Regions from separate parts of the Francisella orientalis FNO12 genome, predicted to be linked through region 1. Evidence: riboswitches for the same ligand, from Rfam matches in the RefSeq annotation. Region 1 holds a riboswitch; the other holds the start of a gene.

Region 1 (15,846 bases):
TTTCTGTCAAAAACTTAGTAACAGGTATGGATGTGGTTTCTGGTAATGATGCCACTATAGCTCTTGCTGAATATATCGGCGGAACAGCAGAAGCATTTACAGATTTAATGAATCAAACAGCTAAAGCGATTGGAATGAATAATACTCATTTTGCTAACCCCGATGGTTTACCAGGAGGAGAACAATACACTACAGCTCATGATATGTCACTTTTAGCAAGATCTTACATATATAACTTCCCAGATGCATATAAGATATATGATGATAGAGGTTTAGTATGGAATGCTACAGAACAGGAGTCTGTAAGCATTGCAGACCGTAAACAATGCTTGCCAAAATTCGATCGTTCTAGCGGCAGTGTATTAGAAAGTTTCTCTGCTAAAGGTTTAGATTCACAAACTCAGGATAAGTGTTCTAAATTATTTCCTAAGAGTGATAATTTTGTTCTTCAAAACAATAGAAATAGACTTCTATTCACTTTTGATGGTGCTGACGGCATGAAAACTGGTTATACGGACGCAGCTGGTTACTGTCTAGTTTCTTCTGCGAAACAAGATGGTGAAAGATTCATTTCTGTAGTTCTTGGTACTAACAGTTCAGCTAAGAGAGACTCAGAATCATCTAAACTGCTAAGATATGCTATAAGTAAATATGAAAATGTTCTACTATACAAGGCTAACTCGCCTGTTACGATAAGTGCGGATAATATTCCTAATGCTAAGGCAGGACAAAAAATAACGGTTGCTTCAACTCAAAACATATACCAAACAGTTCCTAAAACATATATACCATTCTTAAAACAAGGTATAGTCTTCACTCCAGGCATAAAAGCCCCAATTAAGAAAGGACAAACTGTAGGTGAGCTCGTTATAACACTTGGTGATACTAAAGAAAAAATAGCAAGCGTACCAGTAGTATCGATGAATGATATATCACAGAGAGGCTGGTGGTAATTTAAACTAAAATAAAGGGTTTACAATGTCTGAAGATAATAAAAATGAACAACCAGAAACTTTTTTTGAATTTCCTTGCCAGTTTCCGATTAAAATAATGGCAAATCCACAAAAAGAGACTGTTGAGTTTATTCTTAAAGTTTTTGAAAAACATGTACCAAAACATGATGAAATTGATTTTAATACTAAAGAAAGTAAAACTGGCAAGTATATATCTATTACAGCCATATTTACAGCTGATAGTAAAGAACAGCTAGATAATATTTACAAAGAAATTTCTAGTCATCCTAAAGTACACATGGTTTTATAATAATTCTTATTCTATGAAAGAAGATATCATAATTAGAGATTTAGGATTGCAGCCATATTCTGATGTTTTTAAACAAATGGCTGATTTTACAATCGAACGCGATAACACTACTAAGGATGAGATTTGGCTTGTTGAACATCCTAGTGTCTTTACACAGGGCAAGCATAGTAAACCCGAGCACGTTTTAAACCCACATGATATACCAATTGTTGAAACTGATCGTGGTGGACAAGTTACATATCATGGTCCTGGTCAGGTTGTTATATATTTTATGCTTGACATAAAAAGAAATAAACTTGGTGCAAAGAAATTGGTCGATATAGTTGAGCAAGCCTGTACAAATATACTTCAGAAGCATTATAATCTCAATTCTCACACTATTGAAAATGCTCATGGCATATATATAAATAACAAAAAAATTGCTTCTCTTGGTTTAAGAATAAAGCAAGGTAAAAGCTACCATGGCATTGCTATAAATACTAAAATGGATCTTATGCCATTTAGCTATATTAATCCATGTGGATATACCAATTTAGAGATGTGTCAATTATCTGATTTTTTTGACAGAATAGATGTTAAGACTATACAAAACCAATATGTCAATGAATTTATAGAATTGATTGAGCTATAAATAAATTGTAAGAAATTTTTTAATTATAGTTCTTATGTAGATCTGTTTTCACATCTTCAAGAAATCTTTTCGACTGAACTTTATCACCAAATATATCGTATTTAATAGTTAATGTTGATGAATTGTCAGCTATCCTAGCTATACTAATATTGAATGTACCTTTAAATCTCCTAGAATTTACACTACCATCAATTTCTGACGCTTGATTAGTTATGATATTTTTGGTTATGGTTACACCTGGTATTTTTGCTAAAGTATTTAGAACAGATTCATTAACTTCTACAACTGAGTAATCAAGATTCTCTGAATATGATGCAGCTTGATCAACACCATACACACCCGCACCAATTAGCAAGCAACTATTAAGACTTAAAGTACTAAATACCAATATGAATAGAAATATTATTTTTTTAATTTAAAAAAACTGAATAAATAAAATTTAGCGAGAATATAGCACAACAAGAAATAAAAAGCTATTTTGAAAAATAAATTTTGCTTATTATAAAGATTATAAAAATGTCTTCAAAAATGTCGATCTTGATGGATGCTTAAGTTTTCTAAGAGCTTTTGCCTCAATCTGTCTAATACGCTCTCTAGTAACATTAAACTGCTTGCCTACCTCTTCTAGAGTATGATCAGTATTCATACCAATACCAAATCGCATCATAAGAACCTTTGCTTCTCTCTCAGTTAAACCAGTATCAATAAGCTCCTTAATTGCTTCTCTTAGATTTTCTAAATTTGCAGCCTCTATCGGAGAATAATTATTTTTATCCTCAATAAAATCACCAACTGTAGAATCTTCATCATCACCAATTGGGCTTTCCATAGAGATTGGAGTATGAGATATATTGAGAATCTTTTTAAGCTTATCTTTAGTCATATTCGGAGTATATTCTATAATTTCCTCCTCTGTAGCCTCACGACCTTTTTCTTGAAGAATTTGACGCTTAATTCTATTAACTTTATTAATAGTCTCAATCATATGTACAGGTACACGAATTGTTCTAGCCTGGTCAGCAATTGAGCGAGTAATTGCTTGGCGAATCCACCAAGTCGCATAAGTTGAAAACTTAAAACCTTTGCGATAATCAAATTTATCTACAGCTTTCATTAAGCCGATATTACCTTCTTGAATGATATCTAAGAAATGCAATCCTCTATTGGTATATTTTTTAGCTTCAGAAACAACTAATCTCAAATTTGCTTCAATCATTTCCTTTTTAGCTTGAGTAATTTTTGCTTCACTTTTAGAAATCTCAATATTAACTTTCTTGAGCTCTTCAATTTCCATCATCATCAGACTCTGGAATTGATTAATTTGTTTTGTTAAATTATGGATTTCTTTAATAGTATTATCTGTAAATTTATACTTTTTAGTTAATGGTAGTAGCCATTCAACAGATCCTATTTCATACACTTTTATGAATTCTTGACGAGGAGTTCTTGATCTTTCCACACACAATCTAAGAATTTTTCGCTCAAACTCCTTAACTCTTGCATAAGGAAGCCTAATATAATCAACTAATTTCTGTAAATGGGAAGTAGACAATCTCAAACTTTCAAACTCTTTGACTATTTTGCTATAAAGTTTTTTGTTTGGCTTCTCTTGATACTCTTCAAACATTTTCTCAAGATTTGTGAAGAAATTATAAGCCCTTTGAGTATCAATCTTCTCATCATGATCATCTTCTGCAACTTTTTCTTCAGCTATTTGTTCATCACTAAACCCAGCCATAATTTCATTAAAACGAATATATTTAGCAACTGGCTCATCTTCAATATCTTGAGAAGCTATATAATCAACCGCCTTCTCTTCTAACTCACGAAAACGCTCAATATAAGTTTTGACAACTATTGGATAACTCAAAATAGTACTAAAAACTTCAGTAGTACCTTCTTCGATCCTAATAGCAATATCAGTTTCACCTTTTTTATCTAAAAGGTCAACTATCCCCATTTCACGCATATACATACGAATAGGATCAGATGTTTTTCCTTTTAAATCATCTAAGTTTGCTTCGCTTACTTTTCTTTCATCATCTTCATCTAACTCAGGAGTTCTATCATATACATCAATACCAGCATCTATGAGGATAGCTTCTATTTCTTCATATTTTTTTGGATCTTCTGACACATCTCCTGGCAATGCATCTAAAATATCTGCTCTAGTTAAATAGCCTCTTTCTTTACCATCAACCATAAGATCTTTTAGATCAGAAAGTAAATCTTCTCTTGTCATCTACTAATACTCCAATAGATTTTTTATATTTTATTACTCAATTTTGCTACTAAATACTTACGTTCCATCTCTTGAACATCTGTTCTAAAAGGTAGAGATCCTAAGTAATTAAGCTGTTCTTTTACACTATTAGCTTCAATCCTTCTTAAATCTTTTAATATCTGATGGTAGTATTGTTCACCATCAGATTTTTTTCTAGCTTTATTAATGCCATAGCTTAGCAACTCAAAAAAATACTCTCTATAGTCAGGATAGTCCTCTGCCAACAACGGTATCAATATTACAGCTTCTATTTCATTAGATGAGTCTTCTTTAAGAATTTTCAAGCTTTTAACAAGAATATCAAGATTTTTTGAAGTAGCAAATATTTCAAAGTTGTTTTCTTTTAATAGAATACGAAAATCAGTAATATTGACGAAAATTTCTGCCAACATTACTTCTTCGAGTAACATGTTCCTAGATAGTCTTTTTTGTCTAGCCTTATAATTATTGATATCTATATTAACTATATTTGACTTCTGTTTACCTAGCTTAAGTAGATTCTTTATTTGATTAGAATTAATATTTATCTTCTCCGCAACAGTTGAAATAATACTTTCTGAATAAATGTTCCCTTCTACATCAATCAAAAATTCTTTTAAGTTTTCTACTATTTCTGCTTTACACTCAGCTTTAGAGATATCTTTATCATCTATAATATAGTTTATTATAAAATCTGAAACAGGCTGAGATTTTTTTAATGAATTAGAAAAATTGTCTAGACCGTATTCTTTAATATAGTCATCTGGATCTTTACCATTTTCTAAAGTAAGTATCCTAAGTTTTTTATTGCCATCTAAAATAGGAAGAATTATCTTAATAGTCCTAATTGCTGCTTTTTGACCAGCACTATCACCATCGAAACATAAAACAATAGAATTGTTTTCACGAAACAATATTTTTGCATGATTTTGAGAGAACGCTGTTCCTAATGTAGCCACTGCACAATAAAAACCATATTTAGCTAAACCTATAACATCCATATAGCCTTCTACAACAATAAGGCTTTGATTTAATAAATCAGGACATTGTTTTTTCTTTTCTCTATATTCATAAAGCCCATATAGAATGTTATTTTTCTGAAAAACTATAGTCTCAGGAGAATTTATATATTTAACACCGTCAGAATCATCTATTACTCTACCACCATAGCCAATTACATTACCTTGAATATTTCTAATAGGAAACATTATTCTATTGCGAAAACGATCATAGATATTTCCCTTATCATTTTTTATTGAAAGTCCTGTAGCAATCAATATATCTTCTGATGCATTTACAGATTTAGCCAACTGAGTAATATTATTCCATCCATCAGATGAATATCCAATACCAAAAACTTTGGCAAACTCACTATCAACTCCCCTTTTTTTAAGGTAGGCTATAGCCTTTTCTTTTGAAGCTGAATTACCAAGATTCCAACGGTAATATTTTTGGGCAATTACTAAAAAACCAATACATTTATTGAATAGCTGTTCTTTATATAAATCTTCCTGAGAATAGTTTTCATACTCAACTGGTTTGCCTACAATTTCGGCAAGAGTTTTAACAGCCTCAATAAAATCTAAATTATTGATTTTTTTTACAAAAGTTAAAGCGTCACCAGACTCATGACACCCAAAGCAATGAAAGAACTTTTTTTGTGAGTTAACAAAGAACGATGGTGTTCTCTCATTATGAAATGGACAACAGGCTTTATAATTTTTTCCAGATTTAGTTAGATTAACATATCTCGATACGACATCCGCAATATCAGCATTTGCAACAAGTTCCTTTATAAAATTATTAGAAATCTTTTTTGCCATACTGATTATATCTAGAACTTATACTAAATTTAATTTTACTATAGCACTCACTTTACTCATATCTATTCTACCAGCAAGCTCTTTTTTCACACTAGCCATTATCTTACCCATCTCCTTCATAGATGTGGCTCCTACAGATTCTATTGCTTTTTGAACTATAATAACAACCTCTTCATCACTTAATTGTTTAGGCATATATTTAGTTAAGATCTCAATCTCTTTTTTCTCGCCTTCAGCAAGTTTTGCTCTATCGGCCTGCATATATTGAGTGTAAGAATCTTGTCTTTGCTTAATCATTTTTGTGATTACAGCTATAGCAACCTCATCTGTTATCTCAATTTTTTCATCAATTTGCTTCTGCTTAATAGCAGACATAGCCATACGAATAGTAGTTAATCTATTTTTATCTTTATTTTTCATTGACTCTTTCATATCAAGAGTCAATTGATCAAAAATTTGTGACATTTTATTAAAAGAATTCCTAGTTAAAGGGAGAGTTAAACTCTCAACGATGAATTAAATAATATACTACCTTCTAGCAATTATATTGCTCTTATGGCTCTTTTAACAGCGGCAGCTTTCTTCCTTTTACGTGCCCAAGTTGGCTTCTCAAAGTACTCTCTACGACGTAGTTCAGATACTATTCCAGCCTTCTCACAAGATCTTTTGAATCTTCTAAGAGCAACATCAAAAGGTTCTCTTTCTTTAACTCTAACGCTTGGCATACCCTCTCACCTCACTTAAGTGCCAGTTTAATAAGTCTAACAAACTATAGGACTTTTAGAGTCCCATAACAAAATTTATAGGCTACTATTCTATCATATAAGATGATAAATACAACATGGCTTATAACTAATATATCGTTAATATATTGCATTCATCGCACTATATTTATATTGCATAAAATGCTATTATTCCAAATTAAGAATCTTAGAAACTTACATAGGTTTATCGCTTTGGTAAAAAGAACTAAGCTTTTGATAGCTCTATCTATATTTGTAATTAGTACAAATGCTTCTTATGCATCTACTCGTAGCGAAATACAATCTCTAGTAAAAAAATACAACTTAGCTGACGCTAAAATTGCTATAGCAACTCAAAGAACCATGACTGGGAATGATTTGTATTCTTATGCTCAAAATAGATCTATGAAACCAGCAAGTAATAATAAAGTATTTACTATTGTTTCCGGATTGTTCTCTATTCCTGATGATTTTAGATTCACTACTACGATTTTGTACCCATCCAATAGAGTAAATAATCATACCTTACATGGAGATATGTATATTAAGTTTACAGGCAATCCAGCACTTACTGGAGGGCAACTAAGCTCATTAATAGAAAAAATCAAAACAGAAAAAGGAATATCTAAAATCACAGGAGATGTGTATCTTGTTGGAGTATTCTCTGGTCCATATGTTCCAGAAGGTTGGTCAAAAGAAGATAGTACATTATGCTATGGAGCTCCAGCTTCTAGTTTTACGCTAAATAGAAACTGTACAGTCATAAAACTAGTTAAAAATCCAAATAGCTTGTCAACTAGAGTTGTTGAATTAAGCAATGCCAGCAATATTGATATAAAAAATTCAGCAAAATATACTAGCACATCAAAAGCAACATTATTATCCATGAATGATAATAATGTTTTATATATCAGTGGCTACTTGTCAAGAGCTGCAGAAAAAATGTTTAAACTAGCTATTAAGAACCCCTCTCTTAAAACTGTTGATACAGTTAACGATTTCTTAAGTTCAAACGGAATAAAGCATGGCAATGTTCTTATTACCAACACCATTCCAGCTGGTTACGATGCACAACTAATTACAAAATCAGCAACAATAGGTCATTTTTTTGATCAAACACTTAAGCATTCGGACAACTTGTATACAGAAACTATACTAAATACAATTGGTTTAAAAGAAAAAGGAATTGGCTCAACTAAAGCAGGCATAGAAGTAGTCCAAAGTATACTATATAAAAAATTAGGGTTAGATACTTCTGCTTTGACTATGTATGATGGATCTGGACTATCACATCTAGACCGTGTTAGCCCTAAGTTTATGGTAGATTTTTTAACCAAAGCTTATAATAGTGAAGTTGGTAAGCAGTTCTATAACTATCTTCCAGCATCTGGCATGAGTGGTACAATATCATACATAATGGGGGGTAAATTACTTGGTCGAGTACATGCAAAAACGGGAACTTTGTCTGGAGTATCAACACTATCTGGTTATGTCCTAACTGCAAAAAACCATCGTATTTCATTCTCTATTATGCTTAATGATCTTAAACATTCTGATCGTTATAATGCACGTAGATTCCAAGATAAAGTTGTAGATGTTTTTTATAGGAATTTATAATGAAAAAAATACTTAAACTATTATCATTAACAATAGCCATAGTGATATTAGGATCATGTTCAACGGAGCCTCCAAAAAATATCAATAATGCTTGTAGCATAATTCATCAATATCCAAACTGGTATTATGATATGATCGATTCTTATGACCGCTGGGGAATACCTCTGAATATACAGATGGCATTTGTACGACAGGAATCATCTTTTAGAGCTGATGCTCAACCTTCTATGCAATATTATTTTGGATTTATTCCAAAAGGCAGAGCATCAAGCGCTTATGGTTATGCACAGGCTCTAGATGGCACATGGGATCACTATAAAAAAGAAACTAAACAATCTTTTGTCTCAAGATCTGATTATGCTGATGCTGTAGATTTTATGGGTTGGTATTTAAACAATGTTCATAACAAAACAGGTATAAGCAAATCAAATGCTTATGACCTATATCTTGCATATCATGAGGGTATTGGTGGATATAAAAGAGGTAGTCACAGAAATAATTCGTTTTTAAAGAGCTATGCACGTAAAACTGCAGATGTTGCTCAAAAATATGCTGTACAACTACAAAATTGTGAAGTCCCTCAAAAACCTCTACTTCTTATATTTTCTAAAGGTAAATAATGAAATCAAATATATTTAAACATATTGTTAATATTCGTTTTGCTGACACTGATAAATATGGGCATGTAAATAACAATACCTACTTTAATTATTTGGAAGAAGCCCGTACAACGTGGGCTTATGAAAATACTGGGCTAATGTCTTGGGCCACACAAAACTCAATCCAACTAGTAATTACCGAACAAACTTGTAAATATATACTACCGTTGTTACACCCCAATAAAATTGAGGTAACATAATATATAGCAAAAATTAGTGCTACAAGTCTTGAGTTTGAGTATGAAATACGTCTAGTAGGTTATGAACAAGTTATTACAAAAGCAAGTGCAAAACTTGCTTGTTACAATCCAAAAACACATAGGTTACAAAAATACCTAATGAACTAAAAAAATGATTTTAGAAAAAAATGACTGAAATAAATAAACAATCTTTAAAAAAATTAGAAAAACAAATTCTAAGAAAAATTGCTCAAGCTATAAATCAATATAACATGATTGAAGATGGCGATAAAATAATGGTTTGCCTGTCTGGAGGTAAAGACTCATATTGTCTACTTGAGATGCTACTTCTTCTTCAACAAAAAGCCCCTATAAAATTTGATATTGTAGCTGTGAATCTAGATCAAAAACAACTAGGTTTTCCTGAAGAAGTTTTACCTAATTATCTTAAAACTAAAAATATCGAATTTCATATTATTGAAAGAGATACTTATAGTGTTATCAAAAGAGTGATACCTGATGGTAAAACAACATGTGGACTATGCTCGAGAATGAGACGTGGTATTCTATACGATTTTGCTGAAGAAAATAATATTACCAAAATTGCTTTAGGGCACCATCGTGATGATATTATAGAGACATTTTTTTTAAATCTCTTTTATAACGGTTCTATCAAGGCGATGCCCGCAAAGCTATTAAGCGATGATAAACGTAATATTGTAATTCGTCCTCTTGCTTTCGTGAGTGAAAAAGAAACATTAGAATACTCTCAATTAAAGAACTTCCCGATAATACCTTGTAATCTATGTGGTTCACAAGATAATTTGCAAAGAGTATTCATAAAAGATATGCTTAACAGATGGGAGAGTAATAATACTGAAAGAAAGAATGTTATATTCAAAGCTCTATCAAATATTTCTCCATCTCAAATGTTAGATAAAGAGCTTTTTGATTTTTTTAATATCACCAAAAATGATATTCAAAGATAAATAAGGAGATAAGATGAAACTAAAAAAAATAGTAACAATAATGTCATGCACTGTTCTAGGACTAACAATAAGCTCATGCTCTACCAAAGAAACAACTAACGATGCTAAAACTCAAACTATAGCTAATACTACAACTAGTCCAAGTACTACGACACAAGCACAAACAAACGATTCTGCTGTTAATAACAGTTTAAAAATGGGCTCTAATGCTAGTTACGTAGTCGGATATCAAGTTGGGTCTGGAATTGCTAGACAAGATTTTGGACTATATGACAAACAGACAATCGCAGGTTTTGCTGAAGCTATCAATGGTGATAAGCCTAGAATTTCTGAAAGTCAGATTAGAAGAAATATGGAAACTCTAAAAGATAAGATGATTAAAAAGCAGTTAGATATAGCTAAGCTAAATAAGGTTAAATCAGATGAGTTTATGTCACAAATTGCTAAAATGGATAATGCTATTGAAGTAAATGATGGTGTTTACTATCAAATGATTAAACAAGGGGATGGTAAAAAAGCTTCTATAGATAGCACAGTAACTATTGCTTATAAAGGAACTACTCCTGTAATAGCATATGAAGATGATAAATCTAAGCTTAATAGTGTAAAAGAAGCTAAACTTATCGGACCAAGCTTTGATTCGAGTGAGAGTGCTACTTTCCCTCTTAGAAATCTAATAGAATGTTGGAAGGATGCAATTCCTAAAATACCCAATGGCTCTACATTTATACTATACTGTGCTCCAAATAAAGCATATGGAACTAGAGCTCCTGCTACAATAGGACCTAACCAAGCATTAGCTTTTGAAATTACACTTAAAGATTTTAAGTAATAAAATATTTTTCTAAAATATTAACTTTTTCTTTTCACAGCTAAATCACACAGTAAGATCATAGCTTGTTTATATTCTGATTCTGGTAAGAAATCTATTGAATCTTTTGCTCTATCAGCATATTTACATGCAACTTGATAAGAGTATTCCACTGCACCACTACTTTTAACAATATTGATAATTTCATTTATGTCATATTGCCTTTTTTCAATGGCATCTTTTATTTTCTTTTGTTCAACACTTGAGGTATTTGCTAGTGCATAAATTGTTGGTAGCGTCATTTTGCCTTCATCAAGATCATCACCAATATTTTTACCAAGGCTTTCTGCATCAGAAACATAATCTAATACATCATCAGCTATTTGAAATGCATTTCCTAAGTAAACACCATAGTTTTTAATACTATTTTGAAATTTACTATAGCTATGTTTATCAAGACTAATTACTCCGGCTAACTCACATGCTGCTTCAAATAGTTTAGCAGTTTTACAATATATCACATTAGTGTAATCTTCCTCTGACAACTCAATATTTCTAGCGTTTAATAATTGAAGTACTTCACCTTCAGATATTTTATTAGTAGCATCAGCTAATATTTGCATAATTTGCATATTATCTAGACTCACCATCATTTGAAAAGCCCTAGAGTATAAAAAATCTCCAGTTAGTACACTTGCAGCATTACCAAAAACATTATTAGCTGTCTCTTTGCCTCGACGTAAGTGTGAGTCATCAACTACATCATCATGTAATAGAGTTGCTGTATGAATAAACTCTATAATTGCAGCACATGCTAGATGATCATTACCAGTATAATTTAAAGCTCTAGAAAATAGCATTACTAACAAAGGTCTAAGTCTTTTGCCGCCACTATTTATGATATAGTGACTAATTTGATTAATAAGAACCACTTCTGATGAAAGTGAATTAATTATAAATTGATTATTATTTTCAATATCTTGTTTAATCAAGTTTCGAATATCTTTTAAGCTTTGCATTTTATTTATAATTTTTAAGACTTTTGGTTAGTTAGACTTAAGAATAAAGTAGCAGAATATATTTATCAACCATATTTACTTGATATTATCTAGTTGTCATCATCTTTTGAGATTCTAAAATGTTTTAATATTTCTTTATCTTCTGAGGTTAAAGACTGATCTTTACTATTAGCACCATCATTGAAACCTTTAACAAACTCTTCACAATTTGGTTTGTTTATGACAACCATTTTTTTTAATTTTGATTTGTATTGAGTTACAATAATCATTCCGACTTCATAGGAGTCTTTATCGGAGATTTTATTTATATCAGGTTTATGATCTAAAATAGTATCATCAAACCCTAAGATAAAGTCTTTCTTAATAATTTCTTGATTCATGGCACTAAAGCTTTTATGTGAGGCTTTACCTAGTGCATCGCCAATCGAATAAGCTGTGTATGTTTTTGAGGTATTATCTAATGCAAATACCTGAGAGTAGACACCTAAAACTAAGATACATACTAAACATCTAATAATTTTTTTCATATTTTAACTTTTTCTAAAAATACTAGTCATTAATTTTAACATAAAACACGTGGTGTTCTATAACTCTAGTTTATAGAAGTATTTAATATTTGCTTTGAAAGCATTCCTTTATAATAGAAATATTGAATAATTTGTATAGATACCAAAATAAATAGACAACTAGAGATTGTTATTGATACCATAGGCCAGCCTAAAAATATAGCACTATTTATATCACACATAAGACTAAACACTGAAAGCCCTAAGTAGAAAATACTAAACCCTTCAGCTTGCTTTTGTCGAAAATTCTTATATATCTGAGGTATCCAATATACATTATATATAACACCACTAATTGACCCACTCCATAATAAAGTCTGTTCGGTTAGAGCTATGAATTTAGATATATATATTACCATTAATAAAAATATCAAAATGAATATGGTATGTATAACTATATTTTTCTGTCTTCTATCATTAAGGATCTGAAATTGTTGAATAGTTAAAAAACTTAAAAGAATAATATCAACCAAAATGTATTGCCATTGCATATTAAATCCTATCGCATATACAAGATCCAAAGAGTTAGCAAAAATCATTAAAGAATGAGTCCAGAGACTAATTTCAAATGTTTTATGTTTAAACTGATTATGGATAGTTTGTGGTAATAAATGAATAAAATATATTACTAAAGATATGTTTAACGTTATATAGCCTAAATATTCCATGATTAATCTCCTATTATTTCAAAAATAAATAATAAGAGTTTGTGTGATATTTCTTATATGAAAAAATAATCAAACAAACTCCCTACGCTAATACTAATTAGATCAGGTACAAAGGGTTATTTTCTCAGCTATTATTTTTATAAAAATAGCACCCCTGTTGTCTTTAAGGCATTAATATAACATAGTTAAGTTTAGTTTGATATATCTAATCGGCAGATTAAGGCATTACTTAGACTACCATCAATTTTTTTATAATAGTTTTTACGCTGTGATACTTTAATAAAATTGAGTTTATTATATAGAGATATAGCTTTGGTATTATTTATATCAACTTCTAAAAATAATTCTTTAACTTCTTTCTTGCCAAGATGATCAATTGAGTATTTCAAAAGCTTAGACGCAACTCCTCTACTTTGCATAGCAGTATCAACACATATATACAAAAGTTCTGCTGTTTCAAATATATAGTTAAAAATAGCAATAGCAACAAGCTCACTATCAATCATTAAACCTAAAACGGTATCATTAGTTAATGAATCTTCGATTTGTTTATCTGACCAGCTAAAATCTTTATCAATAGCTCTTACTAGCTGAATGGTTTTTGTTAGAAATGTAATATCAAGCTCTAAAATCTGCATACTTATATAAGTTTGATAATATTGTTTTTTTATTTTGAATATCTAATAATTTATAATCGTTACTTATAAAATCATTTTCAGCAAGATTAACTCCTTCTAAACTATAGAAAGAATTAATATTGTTCGTTTTATATATACATACATTAGACTTAAAAAATAAATTAGTAACAATTTGTTTTAAAAAGCTAATATCTAATTTATCAGTTAACAGAATATTTATAATCTTAGAACTATCTACTTCATTTGTGTAAACAATCTCTAAATTTTTTCCTGAAGGTTCTACGTCTACTAATTTCTCAGTTATTGTTTGCGTTTCAATCTGCTGTGTAAACCTATACTCTGGCTTCAACTCCCAGACATCAATACCAAAAATATCTTCTAGCTGACGTACAAAATCCATTATTTTTTCTCTAATCTTTCAACTAATTTTTTAGGGAATCTATATTCTTTTAATTTAACAGATTTTCTTAGTCTATTGACCTCTGTAGGATTAAGCTCCAATGTTTTTCCTCGAGAAACGAATTTAGGCAAAATAATATCACCGAATCTAATTCTTGTCAGTCTACTAACCGTAACACTAACCGCTTCAAACATTCTTCTGACTTCTCTATTACGTCCTTCAGACAAAGTTACATAATACCAAAGATTTGCACCCTCACCGCCAGAGAATTTTATATTATTAAATTTTGCCATGCCATCTTCTAACTGTATGCCATCTTTCAGTTTATTTAAAGTTTCATCTGATAACTCTTGACCATAAACACGTACAGCATACTCTCTTTCAATTTCATAAGATGGGTGCATTAACCTATTAGCTAAATCTCCATCTGTTGTGAAAAGTAACAACCCTGTAGTATTTATATCCAATCGCCCAATCATTATCCAACGTGATTTTGCTAGCTTAGGTAATGAATCAAAAACAGTCTTTCTATCTTTCTCATCTTTACTAGTACAAACCTCCCCCTCTCTTTTATGATAAATAATAACTCTTGGTCTAGTCATAGGTTGACCATAAGAGTGTAGAGCCTTTCCATCAAAGCTAATTTTATCTTTGTCTGTCGCTTTATCGCCAAGAGTTGTGACTTTACCATTCACTCGCACTCTACCTTGTTCTATAAACTCTTCAATTTTTCTACGTGAGCCAATGCCATATTTTGCTAATAGCTTTTGTAGTCTTTCTGGAGTGTTTTCAGTATTTTGATTAATTCTACGCATTTTTATCGATATCCTTTTGATCTGCTGCTGAGAAGAATTTATCTATATCTTCATCATTATAGTTATTAGAAGATAAAACTAATCTTACAGCTGCAGCTTCATTTTTATTGTTAGCGTACTCTGCTAACTTTAACCTCATGTCTAAAACAAGTTTATTATTATATTAAAGAACTGAGGATCATTCTTCATGTTGTAAATAACTTTATAGCATTCTTTATATTCACCTCTTTCAAAATACATCTGTGCTAATCTTAATTTAGCAGCTTTATAATCTATTCTAAATTTATCAGCTCGTTGCATATATGCTAAAGCGCCATCTTTCTTGCCCTGTTTATACACGCATTGAGCGTATAAAAATAATGTTTGAGCCATATCATTATTATTTGGCATAAATAGAGCTTTCTCAAAAAAGTTCTTGAGCACAACTATATTCTTCCTTCTCCATACACAAGAATTGTGCATAAAAGTTCATTGCTTCATAGTTTTTTGGATGCTTATCAAGAGCCTTTTGATAATACTTTTCAGCAATTGAATTTGCTACTATACTTTGGTAATAATACCCTCTAGCATAATCTACAATAGCTAAATTTTGATTATGATTATTTGCTAGTTCTTGTGCTTTTATAAGTTTAGTCTTCGCTCTTTCAAGATAACCTTCTATTGAATAAATTATAGCTAATTCAGAATTAATTTTAGTTGCTTCTTCATAGTTAGCCTGAGGAAAAGAACCGCCTGTAGCTGAATACTCCGCTTGTTCTGCAT
Region 2 (15,846 bases), 660 kb from region 1:
TAGTTGCTTTTATCTGTGTATTGTTTTTAAACTTATACACAATTTTACTATCATTTGTAGCCCTATTTTTAGCTGTTTTATATCCATTTTGTAAAAGGTTCTTTGCAATACCCCAACTAATCCTTGGTTTAACATTCAACTTTGGTATTTTTATGGCGTTTTCTGCTATACAAAATCATATACCATCTGAAGCTTGGATATTTTATCTATCAACGATATGTTGGACTATAATTTATGATACTATCTATGCCCTAGCCGATCGAGATTTTGATTTAGAAATTGGTATTAAATCATCAGCTGTTTTATTTGGAGATAAAGTATTTAAGTACATCTTTTTATTCAATTTCATATCATTAATACTTTTGATAGCTCTAGGTATATATCTAAGCTTTAATATTATTTTTTACATAGGTGTTATTGTTAGTGCTTTTTTATTTATCAGAAATTATTTCTTATATAAAAAACTAGGTATAGCTAACTGTATAAAAGCTTTTTCTGATAATCATTGGATTGGATTGATAGTTTTCATCACAGTATTACTTCAATATGTATAGGAGATGATATGACTTTAATAATTGGTGCAATCTTAGGTTTTATATCAGTAGCTTTTGGCGCTTATGCAGAGCATGGTCTAAAATCACAAATCTCAGCTGAACACTTTGATTTCATAATAGCTGCAGTTCGCTATAATCAAGCTTAAGCTATCGTAATTAGTGGTATTGGAATAGCTCTTTTAAGTAGTAAGAGCTTAGCACGAAGCTTATCTCTTAAACTAAGCAACTTTTTTTTATAGTCGGCACAATATTATTTAGCTTTAGCATTTATATTTCTGTAGTTTATAATATACCTATTATTTTGAAGCTAGCACCATTAGGTGGCAGCACTCTGATGATAGGCTGGCTAATGCTAATTTTAGCTGCTATTTTTTTGAAGAAGAACCTAAAGAGAAGCATATGAAAAGATATATAATTACACTAGCGTTATGTATATTTATATTATCTGATACTAGCTTTGCATATGCGAAAGATAATCAAGGATATATTGTCAAACTTTACTTTGGCAGAACTATGAAAGATGATAAAAATAATATCTCTTACGTTTCAGATAATATATTCAAAAATTTTGAGAACAAATACATAACTCCTTCTTTCCCTGATGGTTATACTGAAAATGATGCTAGAGGATATTGGCGTAGCCTAACAGGAACTACGTATAGTGAAAAAACCAAAGTTATCACAATACTTGTAGATGATAAGTCAAAACAACTAGAGCAAAAAGTAAACAATCTAGTCAATGTCTACGAAAAATCATATCATCAAGAAAGTGTTTTGGTAACTTATACAAAGACAGATTATTCTTTTATTTAAAGCTGGCGGAGATTAGTTCGCTCCAACCTAACCAACTCCAAACTGAGGTAGTATAGTCATGTTTTTACTCTCTGTAAGCGATTATAGAGGCGTACCTGGAGAGTGTCAAATGAACGATTTTGGATTCTCTGACACAAAACATTGAGTGAGTTTATCGTGTCTCTAAAATTACACTATATGTAACTTTAGGGACATGGCATGAACTATTTGTGATAAATTTCGTCACTTTCTTCATATACAAAAGCACTCGACATCCTATCGCACTCTTGCTTTTCATTCACTCCAAGCAAATAATCAATTTCAAAAAGAGTGGTGGGTAGGCGATTTTGCTATTTTGCCTTGGCCGCCTCAAAACGTCGCATTAGTACACGCCCCCAACGATGATCTGGAGCAGAGTCGCCAAATCCACCAAATAAACTTAAGTTCTGACCTGTATGAAACCCACCTTCCGTAAGCTTTAAAGCTGGTTCAAGTGCAAATCTTTCAGGATGATCAAGCCATTTTTTATCATATTCAAAGGAGGCTCTTTCTTTATTACCCTTTACATGAAACCTCAGCTTTCCAACGCGGATATCTTATGCCCCTAAAGAAACCAAGACAATAACTTCTTTGCTACTCATCGCTTTTCTCATTTATTTTATTAGGGAGACGCACCCTTTGGGGTAAATTTTCATCTTCAAGCCTTCGTCCAACAAGGTCATGCATGCTATCGACTAAATCGCTCAGGCGTTTTTCCATCCCCAGAACAAATAGTACTGCGCCGTAACTACCAATGGAGGTAGTTGGATCTCCCTTTTCAATTTTTCCAATAGTGGACCTTGATAAGCCAGCACGCTCTGCCATAAGCTGGGCGGTGATACGCCTGCGACGCCTTGCATCATTGATATCCTGCCCTAATTTTCGCAAAGCGCTTATTACAGGGATGGGTAAATTTGTCATAGTCTTCTCTTAAGTGTTTTATAGCCATCACAAACATCATTAATGAATAGCATAACAAACATTAAGTTTAAAGTCAAGTCGTATCAATCTAAAGAGTTTTATATCAATCATTACAAATTATAAAGACTAATATAAGCGACATTAAATGTACTGCTGCAGTAGAATCAACTAGATTGAGCATTACTGGATATGCCCATGCTCTCGTTAAGCTAGCTAAAAAGATTTTGTATGATGTTGATGATTCCTAAACAAATGCGTCAAAAACAACTTGATTATATGAATCGTTCCAGAAATGCCATTCTAAAACAGTACTTTTATAAAATGCTTCTAGCATTAAATCCCGAACTTCGTCTGATGCGGACAACGCTACTTCATCAAAAATACTAATAGCTCTTTCGACGCTATCGCTAAACTCCTTGCCAGAATAAGTCTCTATCCATTTTTTATAAGGATTTTGAGATTCCATATCAGTATTTTGAGCAATAGATTGTCCTACGATTTTATAAACCCAAAAACACGGCAAAATAGAGGCGATTGCGATTTCTACTGGTGCCATGCTGCTTACTTGTAACAGATAGCTTGTGTAAGAAAGTGTTGCTGGTGTTAGTTTTTCTGTTTCTTGAAGATTAAAGGTGTGACGAAAAAAGCTATGCACAACTTCTTGCTCTGCTATTAATGCCCCACCTGAAAATGATAGGAAATCTTTTACAAATTTAAGGGGGGCTTTTGAAGCAATCACAGCAAGGCTTCTTGCAAAATCTCTTAAATACAGGGTATCTTGCTCTATGTAATAAGCAAATTTATCCATATTAAGTGATCCATTCGCAAGCTCTTTATTAAAAGGATGGTCCTTTATCGCCTGAATGATAAGCTGACATTTTGCTAATGCTGTTTCTGATAATTTTGTCATTTAGTTTAACCTTAAATTGATTGCTATAAATATTTCCATAAATGGTGAAAATGATGTACCGGGCCATGTCCTTTTCCTACATTGCTGTCTTTGCTATGCAGCATTGCGCCATGCAGATATGACTTGGCTTTTGTGCACGCCATAAAAGTAGAAAAGCCTTGAGCAATAAAGCTTGCTATGCCTGCGGATAAAGTACATCCCGTACCATGAGTGTTTTTAGAATTGATACGCGGTGCAGATAACGTTTCTGTAATGTCATGCGATAAAAATAAATCATCTGAGGTCGCAGCGTCTTCATGTCCTCCCTTCAAAAGAACAGCTCCGCATCCTAAATCGAGTAACTTTTGCGCTAATGTCTTTTTGTCGTAATTTCCTGGTAATAATGTTCTTGCTTCAGGCAAATTGGGGGTAATAATATTTGTAATTGGTATCAATTTTGTTCTTAACGCTTCCACAGCATCAGCTTGCAAGAGAGGATCACCACTTTTTGCCACCATCACTGGATCTAAAACTATTGGAATGCCTTTTGCATGCCTCATTAAGAAAGCAGTCACGAGCTCTATGATCTCAGTAGAGAAGAGCATGCCAATTTTTATCGCATCTGGCCTTATATCATCAAATATAGCTTCAAGCTGCTCATGGATGCATGAAAGCGGGATATCATAACAGCCGCGTACACCACAAGTATTTTGCACAGGAATGGCGGTGAGGACAGTCATCCCATAACATCCTGTTGCAGAAAATGTTTTAAGATCAGCCTGAATGCCAGCACCGCCAGAACCATCAAATCCTGCAATAGATAAACTTTTGTATTTCATAACCTTTCTCCAAAATGCGCAAAATGATTGACCGTAATTTCGACAGGCTTACTGTTTTGTTTGAACGACAAACCATCTCCATCAGTGATATGCCCAACAACCTTTAAGCCATAACCAAAGCTTTCCATAAACCTATGGGATAATTCTTCAAATGCGTCTTGATGAATTGTCACGAGCAATCCATAATCTTCTCCACCTTCCAAAGCAACTTGCACAGACACATTAAGGCGTAAGTGATTTTGCAAAAGATCGATATCGAGGACTGCATGCTTTCCCGCACTTGAAGCTAGACGCTTCAAATCGATATAAAGCCCATCAGAAATGTCCATCATGCTGTTAACAGCACGCAGCTTTCCTAGCCATATTCCTTCTTTAATTTTGGCTTCTGGATGCAAGAAGCTATTGATGTATTTCGTATCTGTAGTCAGAGATTGCTCTAAGCCCAAATGTGCAAAGCCTAAATTTCCTATTATACAAATCAGATCTGAAGCTTGTGCACCGTTTCTATATTTAATATTAGATTCAGGGGCTGTTCCGATGGCTGTTATATTGATAAATAAGCGTTCTTTAGAGGCGGTAGTGTCTCCGCCAATCAAAGTGACGCCAGCATTTTGGCACTTAGCAGTTAATGAATTTAAAAACTTGGGTGCATAGTCCTGCAAGCGACTTGGGATGGAAATTTCACATAAAATATATAAAGGCTCTGCTCCCATAGCCGCTATATCGCTTAAATTGACGTGCAGAGCTTTATGTGCAAGATCTTCTGGGGAAAAGTAAGAAGTGCGAAAATGCACATCTTCTATGAGCAAATCTTTACTAATCACATACCTATTGCTCCCATTTAGATTAGGTAGGACAGCAGCATCGTCACCGATAAACCCATCGGCGCTAGCGGCCTGCAAAGCTTTAATTATTTTATCTTCTTGAATCATACAAATCTCTCATTAATGCAAAATCTGGGTCATGTAATTGATCCAGAAACGCTACCTTGAATGTTCCAATTGATTGCTGCTTTTTTGATGCTATTTCTCCGCAAATAGCAAAGTAATGTGCGGCTATGACAGCAGATTCAAAAGGATCTTCCACAACGGAGACAAATGCTGCGATTACTGCTGTCAGGCTGCAGCCCATACCTGTAACCATTTGCATAAGAGGCGAACCAAATGGCACCTCAATTGATTTATTTCCATCTGTGATAAAATCCACCGATCCGCTAACTATCACAACCGCGTTATTCTGTAGGCTTAAGCGTTTTGCAATGGATACAGCTTCATCTGTCGTATTATTGGCTTCAACTCCATAGGTTGTGTGCGTATTACCTGCGAGTGATATGATTTCGCTACTATTACCTCTGATGAAATTTGAAAAAGGCAGAATAAATTTTGAGGTCTCAGTTCTTATGATCGTGGCACTGCTGCCCACAGGATCAAAGATAAGAGGTTTATTGTGTTCTTTGGCGATCTCTATCGCTTTTTTAGCTAGCGCAATAAAATCATGATCAAGCGTTCCTATGTTGATATAGAGGGCCGATGCCATTTTGACTAGTTCTTCAATTTCATCTTCGCACGTACTCATAATTGGTGCAGCGCTAATGCTGAGTAAACTATTTGCAACAAATTCTACTGTGACAAAGTTTGTAAGGCATAGTATAAGGGGGTTTTTACTCCTAACCTTAGCTAAAGCTTTTTCCATTTTATCTATCATTATTTGCCTCATTGATGATTTTTATTAAATTCTTTGTTGTTAAAAAAGGATCTGCTGCTTGATGAAATGCGCCTATGGCTGCTATTCCGTTCGCACCAGAATTTATAACAGAAAAGGTATTACTTTCATCTATTCCTCCTATTGCTATAATAGGGTGAGATGGAATGAGAGAAGCTTGACGCAGTCCACTTAAGCCCCATATAGTTTCAACATCAGGTTTGTTATTAGTTGGGAAAATGGCGCCTACTCCTATATAATCTATAGGCAGAGTTCGTGAGTTTTGAATTTGTTCTATTGTATTTACGCTTAAGCCAATGATTTTATCTGCCCCCAAGATGGATCTTGCTTTTTCAATTGTCGTATCTGATTGACCTAAGTGAACTCCGAAAGCGCTAAGTTTTATGCAAAGATCAACATTATCATTGACGATTAAAGGAACGTTATATAAATCCAGAAGACGTTTTAATGAGCTGCCAAAATCCAACAAATCTTCTCCTGGCAAGGATTTTTCTCTAAGCTGTACGCATGTGATACCAGCTTTGAGGCACACTTCAATACACTCGAGATAAGGAGCTGTAGGGATATTACCTTTATTTGTGACTAATGTAAGTTGCCAAAAATTTTCTTTCATAATCTTCCTTATATTTTTCTACAAAGGAAGATATAAAAGCACTTAAGAGCCCAGAATGAAAGCCAAACGTGGGAATTCAGATGCTTCACACTCCCTCCGCAGGCATTAACCAGAGCAGGTTTTAGGGTATTTCTCAGCCTTCGAAGCAAATTTATTTCGCCCCTAAAGCACCCCCGGTGAATAAAAATTCTAAGGATATTATACTTAGAATGTATAATTCATCAAGCTAAAAATTGATGATCGAAATACATGCTCAAGTTATGCATTACCTAATTACACCACCATATGTAAAAGTTTAAGTAAGCTGTAAATAGAATCCATGACAGATAAGGAATCATCTGTAGCGAAACTACTTTGATTTTTCGGTAAGCTAGGCAAATAAGCCACAGACCAGAATATCCATGGCGACCAAAACGATGAGGGAAAGTCCCGTGAAGTGATGGTGGAAAAACAAAGGCGCCCTGCTCCAGTTTAAAATGAGCTGGGTCACGTATAAGGTTTTGATCACCCTTAACTTAGGAAATGAAGACGCACGCCAAATTAGCTAGTCACAAGCGCCAATAATGCCGTATAAAATAGTCCAAGCAATTGGAAATACATAATTTGGCGGCGTCAGGGTGGAACGATGTAAGGTGCTATACCAAGTGCTAATCTCTGGCTTGGTAAAAGAGCCAATGACTCCTCCTATCGCGATCAGCGCCACGATCTAGATGATTTAAAAGAAGCGGGTTTTATTTTGCATTTTTCGTTTTAAACTACTTAGGAAATGGATCTGGAAGGTTTTGGTGGATGAGGGGATTTGATAAGTAATCTTTAATAAGGCATGCATCAAGCTGCTTTTTAATCATTGCTTTAAAATCACTTCCATCTGGCCAATTCTTTTTAGGAGTCGCAATCCACCAACGACAAATACCTTGATTGCGTACAAAGGCTCCTGCTTGTGATACTTCCCCTACAAAATCAGGTCGTGTTGAAATCCAAAAGAAACCCTTTGCACGTAAAACACTAGGTCATTCCTCTTTGAAAAAATGATGTATTTTTTTGGGATCAAAAGGCTCCCTTGCCCGATAAACAAAGCTCGTGATGCCATATTCTTCTGTTTCTGGAGTGTGATTTTTAAAATCATATAATTCTTGCGCCCATAGGGGATGATCTTGGGCTTCTTCAAAATTGAATAAGCCTGTATCCATAATTTCACTCAATGATACTCTAGATTCTGATGTCGCTATAATTTTTGCTTTAGCATTCAGACCCCTTACAATAGGTTTTATGTCATGCATTTGCGACTCTGACACAAGATCACTTTTGTTCAAAAGAACGACGTTCGCAAATTCGACCTGTTCAATAAGAAGATCCACAAGAGTTCGTTCATCTTCATCGCCAAGGCTTTCCCCTGTATCTTTTAAAAATTTTGTTGAACTATAGTTTTGAATAAAATTGGCAGAATCCACTATTGTGACCATGGTATCTAAAACAGCAACATCTGACAGACTATGCCCATCCTCATCTCGAAAATCAAAAGTAGCTGCAATGGGTAAAGGTTCAGAAATTCCTGTGCTCTCAATAACAAGATAATCAAATTTTCCCTCATCTGCTAATTCACGCACCTGCAACAGAAGATCTTCACGTAGTGTGCAACAAATACAACCATTGCTCATTTCAACGAGTTTTTCTTCTGTTTTAGAAAGATTGCTGCCGCTACGTTCGACTAAATCAGCATCAATATTCACCTCGCTCATGTCATTCACAATGACCGCGACTTTTAGGCCTTCACGATTGCCTAGAATATGATTTAAAAGGGTTGTTTTTCCTGCACCCAAGAACCCTGACAAGACAGTTACAGGGAGTTTTTTTATTTAAAGCTTGCATTTAAGGATCACCATTTGCTTGATTTATCTAGTGTTATAATATAACACTTTATACAGGATTACTTAAAAACTCAAGAGAATAAATTGCTGAATATACCAAGTGTTTTAGAAGTGAACAGTCTTACTGCACTTTCTCATTTTAAAAAATCACCGCATCAATTAGGTATTATAAGACGTCAAGCACCCAAAAATTATCATGTTTTTTTGAGAAAATCATGCAGTATCCTTTTAATATATTCGATAAAATCTATAAAAAAACTGCTGAAATTGATATTAAGGAGATTCTTTTAGAGGTCATTTCAAATGATCTTCGCCTTGATCCTTGCTATGAGAATTGGATTATGGATATGGGAAATATCACAAAAGCGTTTTGCAACATTCTGGACACTGCTGCTGTGGGATTTTGGCTAGGATCAAAACGTGGATGTAAACGTTATCACGTCGATAATGTCCCTTTGCGCATGCTTGTAACCTATACTGGTACGGGAACAGAGTGGTTGCCTCATGAAACCGTTGATTTAGAGTCTTTTGAAAGGGGAGAACCTAATGAAAAGATTGTCATCAATCAATCAGCTATTCAGTTTCTTAATCCCTGGGATATTTCTGTGTTTAAAGGCGGGTCCAAAGGTATATTACATCGTACACCTGATGAAGCCATGAAAGGATCATCACTTTTAATGAGGCTCGATCATCCTTCTTTTTGGGAGAAGATTAATCAACAAAACCAGAGCCATGTAAGCTCATTGTAGTCATTATGAAAAACAAATGCTTATGGAGATATTATGAAAATCAACCAAGATCTCACTCAACAAGCGCAAATGATTTGCGCAGAGAAAAAAGAGCGTTTAACACAACCAAGGCTAGAAGTTCTGAAAATTATATCTCAAAGTCAAAAGCCTTTAGGAGCTTATGAAATTCTTAACAAATTGGCAGAGGTTCTTGATTCACCAAAGCCCCCTACAGTTTATCGAGCCATTGATTTTTGGGTATAAATGAGCTTTATTCATCGCATTGAAAGTCTTAATGCTTATGTCATTTGTCACGCTGATCACGTCCATCAGGGCGCACAATTCATGATTTGTGATGACTGCGGCACAGTATTAGAAGTACATCTTGATGACATGATTCACCTGTTTCAGCGCCATTTAGATGAGGGTACTTTTCTTCCGTTGAAATGGAATCTTGAAATTCACGGTCAATGCAGTAGCTGTCGCCCTCATTAATTTAAGTGCCACAAAAAGTTTGATAGACACGTTCACTTGGATTTGGTGGCAATGTATAGGATTGCAAAAGGCTTCGGTTGTTATACGGCGATTTAATAACCTCTAGCAGTACATAAAAATCTTTGAAATCACCATTGTTGGCAGATTTTAAAGCCTCTTCTACTTTGTGATTGCAAGGAATAATAGTCGGATTAATATTCTTTTAAAAACTTAAAAATTGAACGGATAAACTTGCATCAAGAGCCCGTCTTTCTTGCCATCGCATATACCAATCCTCAAATGATCTTTGTGCATATATTTTTCCTTAAGGTTTTTTCTCTTCCATTAAATCAAGAAACGTGTTGGTATAATCTGCATGATTTTTCTCCATCCATGTCAATAAGTCTGAGATAAGCTGTTCATCTTTTTCGTGATTTTGATGTAACCCGATCTTAGCACGCATCATTTGAGCCACTTTTGTTGATAAACATCTGCAAATCGACTCATCACTTCTCCTATCATATCTTTGGCTGTATAGTGATTATGATGAATAAAGGGTAATAAAGTTATAGCTAATTTTGTAATATTCCACTGTGCAATTTGAGGTTGATTTCCATAAGCATAACGCCCCGAATGATAAATGGAACTAAAAACAGTATGAGGATGATAGGTGTCCATAAAAGCACACGGACCGTAATCAATCGTTTCGCCCGATACAATCATATTATCAGTATTCATCACACCGTGTATAAAGCCGACACGCATCCATCCAACAATCAAATTGATTTGTTTTTCTATGACAATCTCTAGGAATCTTAAGGCTTTATCTTTGTCCTCAGCTAAAAAGGGATAGTGACGTTTAATGGTACAATCTAAAAGGACTTGTACAAAATTTATGTCCCCTTGAGCAGCCGCAAATTCAAATGTCCCCACTCGAATGTGGGATGAGGCAATACGGGTTAAAACAGCACCAGGCAATAAAGTTTCACGCATAACGGGATTACCTGTAGCAACAACAGCCAAACTACGCGAAGTAGGGATGCCAAAATAATATATAGCCTCCGATACAATATATTCACGCAGCATAGGTCCAAGAGCTGCTTTTCCGTCACCACGACGGGAATAAGGTGTTTGCCCCGACCCTTTAAACTGTATGTCAACTCTTTCTCCTTGTTGTGTAATATGCTTACCCCACATCAAAGCACGACCATCACCTAAATGAGTAAAATGACCAAACTGATGCTCTGCATAAGCCTGTGCAAAGGTCTTGGTGCTACCTGGCATCTGATTGCCTGAGAAGAGCAGCTCCAATTCATAAGGGCTCATATGAGAAAAATTCAGCCCTATGGTTTGAGCTAAATCGGTATTTAGTATGACTATTTCGGGAGACGCACAAGGAAAGGGATCGCAATACGTATAAAACGATCTTGGCAACTGGGTATAGGTTGTTTCGAATTGAAAGCCGCAATCTTTTTTCATAACTCCATCTCCATAACGGTTACTGGGTGAAACTTAAATTCATCCATACCGATTTTCCTCCATCCAAGACGTTCGTAGTATTCTGGTATGGTGGGATCAAAAGCAAACAAGTACAGCTTTTCAAAACCAAGCTCTTTTGCTTTCAGTACAGTCACATCAATCAGCATCTTGCCAATGCCTTGCTTTTGATATTTTGGATCAACGACAAGTGAACCGAGCCAAGGATTAAGATCTGGACGAATGTCATCATTTTCACGCAAAGAGCACATGCCAACCGGTAAATCGCCATCTAATGCAATAAAAGTGATTGACAAAGCTTGGGTCTTCAAATGATCTGCAAATCTTGTGATAACACGTTTGATAGGAATATCAGGCACCCAGATTTTACCCAAGACTTCATGCCAAATGTGAGCGAGGGCTGGTATAGTGTTGGGATGGTTTGTAAGAAGTTTGATTTTGATCATACAATACCTCCTACAAACCACTCAGATGCAATAGATAGACTTTGTTCGCTCAAAAACTTGCGTTTTGGCGGGTCATGAGCACAGCATACAACAAGGGTTTGTGTGGTGCCTTTAGTTTTAGCTGCAGCTTTGAGCCCTTCAATTAACTTATGCCCAACAGATTGCCAAAGGTTCTCGGATTGCACACAGAAATCATCTATCATCAAAGTCAGCCCACCTGGATTATAAACTTCTGGAGCACTTATTAGCTTGCCAATCACAAATCGAAGGATTTCTTTGGCATCGCTTTCTGCAGTGAACATCACATGATTTTCGTCCTCCAGCAGTTCTGTAAACCAATGTTTTTGCGTATTATCTCCTTCCTCTCCAGCATAACGCCAAAATTGTGGTTGGGCCTTTTCATACGCTAACCTCTTGGCTTTTGAGAGTGCAACAATGGTAGAGATATCAGTAATCTCAGATGTACGTACGACAAACTTGGGAATTATATTTTGATGGATGCTATTTTGCGTATCAAACTCAAAAATGATTCTTCGTGGGCAATGCTCATCATATGTAACTTCTTTGATTTTCCTATTAAAAGCGCCATAGGTAAATTCACTGATAGACTTTTCCCAAAACTTTAAGGCTGACTGATTATTAGGGATAACAGAAACTTCCCACCTGCCGGTATGCATATTCCATACCTGTTTAGCAACACGAGTAGCAATGCCCGCACCTTGGAATTTAGCGATAATAAAAAACTCACCCATGTTCCAGGTGCTTGTAGAATTTTCAGTTGCTTGATTCAGCAAAACAAAGCCGGCTATCTCATCATAAACTTTAACTAAATAAGCTTTTCTGGATGGTTCTTCAAAGTAATTTTTAAAGTCAAAGCTCTCATAAAGACCATCTTCCGGAATAGCCCAATCAGATGAGATCGAGCCGCAGTCTCTTGATAAATCATAAACGTAGAAACGCGCCATGTTTTGAATGCGCGGATAATCACCCATAGTTGCTTGAATAATCGAATTTTTTGGCTCAAATTTTTTGATGAGCAAATGATGAAGTTTTCCTGCGCCACTTACATCACCTTCCATCATGAAATCACACACATGTTTGAATCCCGCTTTCATATAAACATGCTTTGCACGTAGATTAGCGCTATCAGGATCAATCAAAAAAGTATCTGCTTTTGGATCGATAGATTCTCTGAAAAAATCGATAAAGTCAGATAATGTTTGAGATCCGTAACCCTTGCTAAAAAATTTAGAATTACCGATCATGTAATCAAGGCCATAGGTATGACCTATTTTAGAAAGTCTTTTGAGTTTTTCTTCGCCTATAATGTGTGGCTCGGTAAGCCAGTTAAATATGGTATCTAAATGAACTCCAGTTACTTTTTCAAATTTAACTTTCATAGATCTTATTCCAAATATAATTTCATGCCTTCGTAGCTAGCTTCGAAGCCAAGTTTTTCATAAAAATGTTTTGCTTTTGGTCGTTTTTTATTCGTTGTGAGCTGGGTGATAGAAATATTATGTCCTTTGGCATAACTAATGGCTTGATCGAACATCCATCTTCCTATTTTCTGCCTCTATATTTCCCTGCGACCCTTACGGCTTCTATTTGCATACGGGTGCTGCCAATAAAAGTGAGTGATGGCATAATGGTGAGGTGGCAAGTACCGATAATTTCATCATCGTTTTCTACAACCATTAAATATTGATTTGAATCAGAATCAATTTCATGAAAGGCTTTGATGTAGTTTTCTTGCACCGCAGCTGATTTTGATTCTCTTGTGCTCCCTAGTTCATCTTCTAAGAGCAGCTCTATAAGACGTGGTAAATCAGCAATTCTTGCCTTTCTGTGAGTAAGATTTTTCATAAATTACCTTTGAATTTTTGTATAAAACGTTCCATATGGGGATCTGACTTTGAGTGAGGCACCTCATCAAGATGGAACCAACGGATGTTATTGAATTCCTCTTCGTCAAACTGATAAGTGGCATGATTATCTCCTTTGAGCACATACCATAAGCTTACATCTGCATGACCCGCTGTTAAGCCTACTGTTGATGTTGACGCGATAAAGAATGGGTCAGGGATCCAAAAATCAGTTTGCGCACCTAGTTCTTCTAAACATTCCCGTTCAACTGTAGTTTTGGATCTTCATCAATTTCTACATGCCCTCCAGAGGGGAGCCAAAGAAGTGCTTTCTTATGATCACATAAGAATATTTTTTGGTGAACGTCATCGAAGAGTACAAAATAAGATACTAAATGTTTATTTGGGACATCAGGCTTTTGAACCCTAAAAATAGGCGCGCCACTTTCAATCCAAGAGAGCGTATCATGAATATGTTTTTGTTCAACATCGTCATAAGGGATAATGGCGCTGATAAGGGTATGAATATGTTCCCTGATGGGGTTACTGTGCAAAGCAAGGTTTGTTGTCATATCATCACGCTCCTACCATTTTCCAATCTGAATCATTATTAAAATGGTTTAGCATATCAATCAGGTCGCCTGCATTTAAAGCAATCGGCACATCTAATAATTGAATATTATGTCGATACCAATCAAACCCCGCGTGACTTCCTCCTAAAAATCCAACCACATCCATGCCAACATTTTGGGCTGCTTTGATCCCTGCCATACTGTCTTCAACAACCAAACAGTTTTGTGGAGAGACTCCCATCCGCTGCGCAGCAAATAAAAACAGATCAGGGAATGGTTTTCCTCTTTTGACTTGAGAAGATGTGAAAATGGATTCTTGTGTAAAAAAGTGATCTTGTTTTGTCTTGGATAAGGATGTAGGTAGTCAAATAATTATCCGGTGCGATTTTTGTGAGCTAAAAGCCTTTTGCTTCCCAAATATCTTGATAATCTGGGTTGTTATACCGCTCGAGTAGCGTTTCTATGACGTCTTGTTTGGTGTAGACATTGCCTGATGCACCAACTTCCCAAAACTCATCACACATTTGGTTTTCGATATCTTGCTTTGTTTTTCCAAATTTTTCAGGATCATAAAAAATCGGCTATCTTGATTTAAGTTCATCAAGGATTTTGCTTTTATCGAACGCTCGTGGCCCTATGCTTATGTTTTCGTTCTCTTCCACATTCACTCGATCATTGTGAGAATCAGGGCATGAGATGACAAGAAAACGAACAGAGTCTTTGGATTTGTTCAATACCTGATGAACGGCCCCGGCTGGAATTTCAATTCCCTGATTATTGTCTAGTTTATATTCGTGATCATCTATCTCAATGTAAAGCGTTCCATTTAAAACATAAAAAACTGTTCTGTTAGATTGTGAAAATGTTTAACCTCTAATCCGCCAGGCGGCATCATTTCTTCGATGACGGTAAAATTACCACCTTTTTTAAGCCACCAACCATCACAGAGATTTCCCCATACGAAATGTTCCACATTATTGACTGAAACGACTTTGTTTTTTTAAAAGCATCCACACCTCTGTAGTATCTGCCTGTTCTGAAACCATTTTGAAACCTGCTTTCTCGTAGCATTTAACGGCAGCAACATTATGGCCTGTTCTAAAATGAAGTGCAACACCTTAAAGTGTTTGTTGAAGAGACAGACACAGAAAGGTATTGCTAATGAAAATATACAAACAAATTGGAGCGGAAGAAAGGGTTAAGATTATCCGAATGAGAGGAGAATGGAAGAGCGTAAGGCAGATTGCCTGCGTGTTAAAGCGTTGTCCATCAACGATTTCCCGAGAGTTGCGTCGCAATTAGGCGCCCCCCGGAGAATATTGGCCGGATACGGCTCAACAATTGTGCGATCAACGTCGCAGGCGCATCAGCCGATTAGATCGAAATTTGGCATTGCAAGATTTTGTGGTCACAAAACTTATCTGCCATGGGTGGACACCCGAACAGATTGCTGCGTGGCTAAAATATCAACAAAAGGAGCTGACATACGTGAGCCATGAGACTATTTATCGGTGGATCTATGCGCCATTCTCCGCCCCAATAACGAACCTCGAGACCGGTTTTGCAAAAGCCCAGTAAAATCAAGGGTTCTGGACATGCGTACCTTGACGACCGACGTTCGCATCTAACGGAGAAATGGAGAATAAAAAGGGATATTTTGGGGTAAAATCGGTGATTTTGTAATTCTCTAAGTATGCATGTGGTAAGCGACTAAAACGTGCTAAAGCCTATGAATACTGGGATTCAGAGGGTGGTTTGATAATTTTAAAAATGACGCCCAAAAAGTTCGAGGGCTGTAAACTGGCGGAGAGGAAGAGATTCGAACTCTCGATAGTCGTTAAACTATACACGCTTTCCAGGCGTGCTCCTTCAACCACTCGGACACCTCTCCAAAGAGATATTAAGTATACAGCAAAAGCTTATATTTTCAACTTTTAGATAATCATCACGCCACCAGAAACAAACATCAAAATTATAAATAAACTCTTTAGAAGCTTAGGTGAAATTATCCCTAAATAATTAACTGC

Evidence for each region. Region 1 has a riboswitch for thiamine pyrophosphate ahead of FNO12_RS05100 (PQ-loop repeat-containing protein). Riboswitches for the same ligand answer to the same signal wherever they lie in the genome.
Region 2: linked by a shared signal. The riboswitch ahead of thiE (thiamine phosphate synthase) and the one ahead of FNO12_RS05100 (PQ-loop repeat-containing protein) in region 1 are both predicted to bind thiamine pyrophosphate.

The regions. Positions count from the first base shown of each region.
Region 1 is NZ_CP011921.2:981,185-997,030, forward strand. It holds gene FNO12_RS05025 (D-alanyl-D-alanine carboxypeptidase family protein) at 1-953, shown strand, start outside; gene FNO12_RS05030 (HP0495 family protein) at 979-1,263, shown strand; gene lipB (lipoyl(octanoyl) transferase LipB) at 1,277-1,894, shown strand; gene FNO12_RS05040 (DUF3568 family protein) at 1,914-2,249, opposite strand; gene rpoD (RNA polymerase sigma factor RpoD) at 2,403-4,136, opposite strand; gene dnaG (DNA primase) at 4,160-5,980, opposite strand; gene FNO12_RS05055 (GatB/YqeY domain-containing protein) at 5,999-6,445, opposite strand; gene rpsU (30S ribosomal protein S21) at 6,523-6,705, opposite strand; gene dacB (D-alanyl-D-alanine carboxypeptidase/D-alanyl-D-alanine endopeptidase) at 6,937-8,340, shown strand; gene FNO12_RS05070 (transglycosylase SLT domain-containing protein) at 8,340-8,960, shown strand; partial or broken gene FNO12_RS11530 (acyl-CoA thioesterase) at 8,960-9,374, shown strand; gene ttcA (tRNA 2-thiocytidine(32) synthetase TtcA) at 9,367-10,167, shown strand; gene FNO12_RS05085 (FKBP-type peptidyl-prolyl cis-trans isomerase) at 10,181-10,999, shown strand; gene FNO12_RS05090 (polyprenyl synthetase family protein) at 11,020-11,997, opposite strand; gene FNO12_RS05095 (hypothetical protein) at 12,087-12,524, opposite strand; gene FNO12_RS05100 (PQ-loop repeat-containing protein) at 12,590-13,231, opposite strand; TPP riboswitch at 13,293-13,397, opposite strand; gene FNO12_RS05105 (GNAT family N-acetyltransferase) at 13,423-13,869, opposite strand; gene FNO12_RS05110 (hypothetical protein) at 13,850-14,269, opposite strand; gene rluB (23S rRNA pseudouridine(2605) synthase RluB) at 14,269-15,084, opposite strand; partial or broken gene FNO12_RS05120 (tetratricopeptide repeat protein) at 15,077-15,846, opposite strand, start outside.
Region 2 is NZ_CP011921.2:320,952-336,797, reverse strand. It holds gene ubiA (4-hydroxybenzoate octaprenyltransferase) at 1-554, shown strand, start outside; partial or broken gene FNO12_RS01900 (DUF423 domain-containing protein) at 563-957, shown strand; gene FNO12_RS01895 (DUF3574 domain-containing protein) at 954-1,367, shown strand; gene FNO12_RS11700 (HipA N-terminal domain-containing protein) at 1,697-1,924, opposite strand; gene FNO12_RS01885 (helix-turn-helix domain-containing protein) at 1,980-2,306, opposite strand; gene tenA (thiaminase II) at 2,551-3,216, opposite strand; gene thiD (bifunctional hydroxymethylpyrimidine kinase/phosphomethylpyrimidine kinase) at 3,240-4,034, opposite strand; gene thiL (thiamine-phosphate kinase) at 4,031-4,966, opposite strand; gene thiM (hydroxyethylthiazole kinase) at 4,950-5,738, opposite strand; gene thiE (thiamine phosphate synthase) at 5,728-6,369, opposite strand; TPP riboswitch at 6,443-6,554, opposite strand; partial or broken gene FNO12_RS11695 (TspO/MBR family protein) at 6,740-7,072, opposite strand; partial or broken gene FNO12_RS01845 (GTP-binding protein) at 7,125-8,225, opposite strand; gene FNO12_RS01840 (DUF1826 domain-containing protein) at 8,453-8,986, shown strand; gene FNO12_RS01835 (helix-turn-helix domain-containing protein) at 9,020-9,229, shown strand; partial or broken gene FNO12_RS01825 (protein adenylyltransferase SelO) at 9,765-10,918, opposite strand; gene FNO12_RS01820 (GNAT family N-acetyltransferase) at 10,915-11,382, opposite strand; gene FNO12_RS09735 (GNAT family N-acetyltransferase) at 11,379-12,782, opposite strand; partial or broken gene FNO12_RS01805 (GNAT family N-acetyltransferase) at 12,788-13,248, opposite strand; gene FNO12_RS09725 (NUDIX hydrolase) at 13,245-13,469, opposite strand; gene FNO12_RS09720 (NUDIX hydrolase) at 13,499-13,819, opposite strand; gene FNO12_RS01790 (HAD family hydrolase) at 13,824-14,129, opposite strand; gene FNO12_RS11690 (cupin domain-containing protein) at 14,401-14,625, opposite strand; gene FNO12_RS09515 (hypothetical protein) at 14,711-14,890, opposite strand; gene FNO12_RS11685 (helix-turn-helix domain-containing protein) at 14,981-15,121, shown strand; tRNA gene FNO12_RS01775 (tRNA-Ser) at 15,621-15,710, opposite strand; gene FNO12_RS01770 (sulfite exporter TauE/SafE family protein) at 15,754-15,846, opposite strand, start outside.